Regions from separate parts of the Nonomuraea sp. NPDC005692 genome, predicted to be linked through region 2. Evidence: riboswitches for the same ligand, from Rfam matches in the RefSeq annotation. Region 2 holds a riboswitch; the other holds the start of a gene.
What was found. Region 2 has a riboswitch for glycine ahead of gcvP (aminomethyl-transferring glycine dehydrogenase). Riboswitches for the same ligand answer to the same signal wherever they lie in the genome.
Positions count from the first base shown of each region.

Region 1: another riboswitch for glycine. It lies ahead of gcvT (glycine cleavage system aminomethyltransferase GcvT); the one in region 2 lies ahead of gcvP (aminomethyl-transferring glycine dehydrogenase).

Region 1 covers NZ_JBEXYU010000006.1:349,240-351,623, reverse strand. The annotation lists gene ABZ459_RS16820 (M28 family peptidase) at 1-940, shown strand, start outside; glycine riboswitch at 1,203-1,300, shown strand; glycine riboswitch at 1,321-1,420, shown strand; gene gcvT (glycine cleavage system aminomethyltransferase GcvT) at 1,455-2,384, shown strand, end outside.
Region 2 covers NZ_JBEXYU010000014.1:55,746-58,129, reverse strand. The annotation lists gene gcvP (aminomethyl-transferring glycine dehydrogenase) at 1-1,424, opposite strand, end outside; glycine riboswitch at 1,591-1,687, opposite strand; gene ABZ459_RS27050 (MerR family transcriptional regulator) at 1,736-2,356, opposite strand.

The sequences.
Region 1 (2,384 bases), on a different contig from region 2:
CAAGCACGTGCGGTTCGGCTGGTGGGGCGCCGAAGAGGCGGGCATGGTCGGGTCCAGGTACTACGTGCAGAACGGCGGCGCGAGCGGCGTCGAGGTGTACCTGAACTTCGACATGATCGCCTCGACCAACGCCGGCTACTTCGTCTACGACGACGACGCGGCGATCCAGCGGACCTTCAACGACTACTTCGCCACCATCGGCCTGCAGACCGAGGGCGACAGGGAGGGCGACGGCCGCAGCGACCACGCCTCGTTCAAGAGCGCGGGCGTCCGGGTCGGCGGCCTGGCCACGGGGGCCGGGGCGGTCAAGAGCTCGGCCCAGGCCGCCAAGTGGGGCGGCTCGGCCGGGCAGCCGTTCGACCGCTGCTACCACAGCGCCTGCGACAGCTACCCGAGCGCCATCAACACCACGGCGCTCGACCGCAACTCCGACGCCATCGCGTACGCCATATGGAAGCTCGCCGTGGGCACCAGCACGCCCACGGAGAACGACTACTCGATCTCGGTGACCCCGTCGTCGGCATCGGTCCAGGCCGGTCAGTCGGCTACCGCGGCGGTCAGTACCCAGGTCACGTCCGGCCAGGCGCAGAGCGTCGCGCTCTCCGCCGGGAACGTGCCGAGCGGGGTCACCGTCTCCTTCAGCCCGTCCACGGTGCAGGCCGGTCAGTCGTCCACCGTCACGATCGCCACCACCAGCGGCGCCGCGGCGGGGACGTACACCATAGGGATCAACGGCGACGGGGCGACGGCGGACCACTCCGCGTCCTTCACCCTGACCGTCGGAGGGGACGGCCAGGGCACCACCTGGACGGCCTACAAGTCGTACACGGCCGGAGACGTCGTCACCTACCAGGGGGTCAGCTACCGCTGCCTCCAGGCGCACACCAGCCTGCCGGGCTGGGAGCCGCCGAACGTGCCCGCCCTCTGGGCGCGGGCCTGATCCTCGGGCCTGACCTTTAGAGCCTGATCCACAGGGCCTGATCTACGCGCGGGCCGGTCGCCACCGGCCCGCCCCGAGCTGCCGCGTGCGAGCTGACCTGCCATGACCGGCTCGCGCGCGGCCACCAACGCGGCCGCGACCCCGCCTCTCCGGGGCCGCGGCCGCTTTTCGCTGCGTGCGGGATGTCGCGGATGCTGCGGAAGGCAGGGGGCGAAGCGCGACAACACCCCCATGACGGCACTAGGCTGACGGACATCACCGGCGAAACCGTGCGGGAGAGCACCCTGACAGCCGGTCAGGGTCCCTGAAGGAGCAAGCCCTCCCCGCGAACCTCTCAAGGCAAAGGACCGCGCGGCAGCCCTGTAAGGCGTTCTTACGGGGAGGTGACCTCTGGAAAGCAGGCCCTCGGGGCCTCGCCGAAGGTGAAAGTCCGGTAAAACTCGGGCGAAGCTCTCAGGCATCCATGACAGAGGGGGAGGATGCTGGCATCCAATCCTGTCCTGAGGTGCGACAAATGTCCCGACCTACGCCGCTACGAGACGTCCACGAGGCCCTAGGCGCCACGCTGACCGACTTCGCCGGATGGCTGATGCCGCTCCGGTACGGCAGCGAGTCGGCGGAGCACAAAGCCGTCCGCGAGGCGGCCGGGCTGTTCGACCTCTCGCACATGGGCGAGATCTTCCTGACCGGTCCGCAGGCCGGAGAGGCCCTCGACTACGCCCTGGTCGGCCACCTGTCGGCGCTCGCGCCCGGCCGGGCCAGGTACACGATGATCGTGGACGAGCGCGGCGGGGTGCTCGACGACCTGATCGTCTACCGGCTGGCGGACGAGGAGTTCATGGTGGTGGCCAACGCCTCGAACTCCGACAAAGTCGCTGATGAGCTGAAAAATCGTACTAAGTCGTATGACACGGCGGTCGACGACCGCTCCCAGCAGTACGCCCTCATCGCGATCCAGGGCCCGAAGGCCCAGGAGATCCTGGCCACGCTCACCGACGCCGACCTCGACGGTCTCAAGTACTACGCGGGCCTGCCCGGCGTGGTCGACGGCCGCCAGGCGCTCATCGCCCGCACCGGCTACACCGGCGAGGACGGCTTCGAGCTGTTCGTCGCCAACCAGGACGCCGTGCCGCTCTGGCGCGCCCTGGAGGCGGCGGGCGAGTCGCACGGGCTCAGGGCCGCCGGTCTGTCCAGCCGCGACACCCTCAGGCTGGAGGCTGGCATGCCGCTCTACGGCAACGAGCTGAGCTCCGACCTGACCCCGTTCGACGCGGGGCTGGGCAGAGTGGTGAAATTCGACAAGCCCGGTGACTTCGTCGGCAGGGCGGCACTGGAGGCGGTCAAGGACGACCAGCCCCGCCGCCGCCTCGTCGGCCTGGTCGCCCAGGGCCGCCGGGTGCCACGTCACGGCTACCCGGTCACCCGCGACGGCGCCGTCGTCGGC
Region 2 (2,384 bases):
TAGCGCAGCATCGCGGTCTCGGAGCGGTGGCTGTGGAAGACCGGGTGGGTCAGGTAGTCCGACTCGCGCAGCAGCTCGGCCGGCAGCGCGTCGGCCTCCAGCGCCACCTCCTCGCGCTCGACGCCGAAGGCGGCCCACACCTTGACCAGCTCGGCCGCGCCGGTCTTCTCGTCGCAGGCGATCGAGACGTGGTCGTCGTCGGCCTGCCACAGGTTGACGCCCCGCTCGGCGGCGGCGGCCACCACCTCGGCGGCCCTGCCGGGCACGCGGACGAGCACGGTGTCGAAGAACTCGCCGTGCACAACCTCCAGGCCGGCCTCGCGCAGCCCGCCGGCCAGCGCGACGGCGTGCCGGTGCACGCGATGCGCGATCCGGCGCAGGCCCTCGGGGCCGTGGTAGACGGCGTACATGCCGGCGATCACGGCCAGCAGGACCTGGGCGGTGCAGATGTTGCTGGTGGCCTTCTCGCGGCGGATGTGCTGCTCGCGGGTCTGCAGGGCCAGCCGGTAGGCGGGGTCGCCGTCGACGTCGACCGACACGCCGACCAGGCGGCCGGGCATCTGCCGCTGCAGGCCCTCGCGTACGGACATGTAGGCCGCGTGCGGCCCGCCGAACCCGAAGGAGACGCCGAAGCGCTGGGAGGAGCCGATGGCGATGTCGGCGCCCAGCTCGCCGGGAGCGGCCACGAGCGTGAGGGCAAGCAGGTCGGCGGCAGCCACGACGATCGCGCCCGCCTCGTGCGCCCTGGCGGCCACGTCGCGGAAGTCCCGCAGACGGCCCGAGGCGCCCGGGTACTGGACGAGCACGCCGAAGCACTCGGGCAGCTCGCCGTCGAGGTCGTGCTCGACCAGCGTGATGCCGAGCGGCTCGGCGCGGGTGGCCAGCACGGCCTTGGTCTGGGGCAGCGTGTCGGCGTCGACCACGAACACGTCGCTCTTGGACTTGCCGGCCCGGCGGGCCAGCGTCATGGCCTCGGCCGCGGCGGTGGCCTCGTCCAGCAGGGAGGCGCCGGCGACGTCGAGGCCGGTCAGGTCGGAGACGACCGTCTGGAAGTTCAGCAGCGCCTCCAGGCGGCCCTGCGAGATCTCCGGCTGGTACGGCGTGTACGCGGTGTACCAGCCCGGGTTCTCCAGCAGGTTGCGCCGGATGACGGCGGGCGTGACGGTGTCGTGGTAGCCCAGGCCGATCATGGAGGTCAGCACCCGGTTGCGGGAGGCCAGTTCGCGCAGCTCGGCGATGGCCTCGGTCTCGCTCGCGGCGGCCGGCAGCTTGAGCCGGTCCTTGACCCTGATGGCCTCGGGCACGGCCACGGCCACCAGATCGCCGACGGACTCGAAGCCCACCGCCTCGAGCATGCGCTGCTGCTCGGACTCGGATGGGCCGATGTGCCTGGACGAGAACGGCGGAGCGGACAGGTCGGTCATGGAGGTTGCCTCCCGAGGCTTGGAGACCGGCGCCAGGGCGCGGGCGAGTGCCGGATCTCCCCCTCTGTCATCGCGACGTCATCGCGACCTGAGAGCTTCACCCCACCGTGGGGCTTGCACCGTCGGTGAGGTGCGCCTGGCGGGCGCACCTGCTTTCCAGAGTTGCCTCACCCGAGCGGTACGGGATGCCTGAGAGATTCCGGGGAGGGTTGCTCCTTCGGCGCCCCAGGACCGAAGCCCAGGGACTCTCCCGCACGGGGTCATCAGCCTTACTCTGTCCTAGATTACTACGGTGTGTTCAGCGGTTCAGCTCACCCCGTGCGGCGTGCGCGGCGCCGCTTGGCGAGCTCGTCAGTGGGATGGTCGGCCGGGACGGTGTCCTCGACCGCCGCCCGTTCCCCCGGCAGCTCCGCGAGGGAGCCCTCGACCTCTCGCCAGACCCGGCCGAGCGCGATGCCGAACACGCCCTGGCCGCCCTGGAGGAGATCGATCACCTCGTCGGCCGAGGTGCACTCGTAGACGCTGACTCCGTCGCTCATGAGCGTGATCTGCGCGAGGTCGGCGACCCCGCGGTCACGCAGGTGCTGCACCGCGGTGCGGATCTGCTGCAACGACACTCCGGTGTCGAGCAGCCGCTTGACGACCTTGAGCACCAGGATGTCGCGGAAGCTGTAGAGCCGCTGCGAGCCCGAGCCGTGCGCGGCTCTTATCGTGGGCTCGACCAGGCCCGTGCGCGCCCAGTAGTCGAGCTGCCTGTAGGTGATGCCGGCCGCCGAGCAGGCTGTGGGCCCGCGGTATCCGATGTCGTCGGGCAGCGTCGCGGGCTGCTCGTCGAAGAGCAGGCCCTGCTCTCCGGCACGCTGCCGCGCGCTCTCGCGCCGCACCGGATCTTCCTGGCCGGCCGTCTTTCCCTCGCCGCTGCTGACCGCCACGCGGACCTCCGGCTTTCTCTCATCCCAT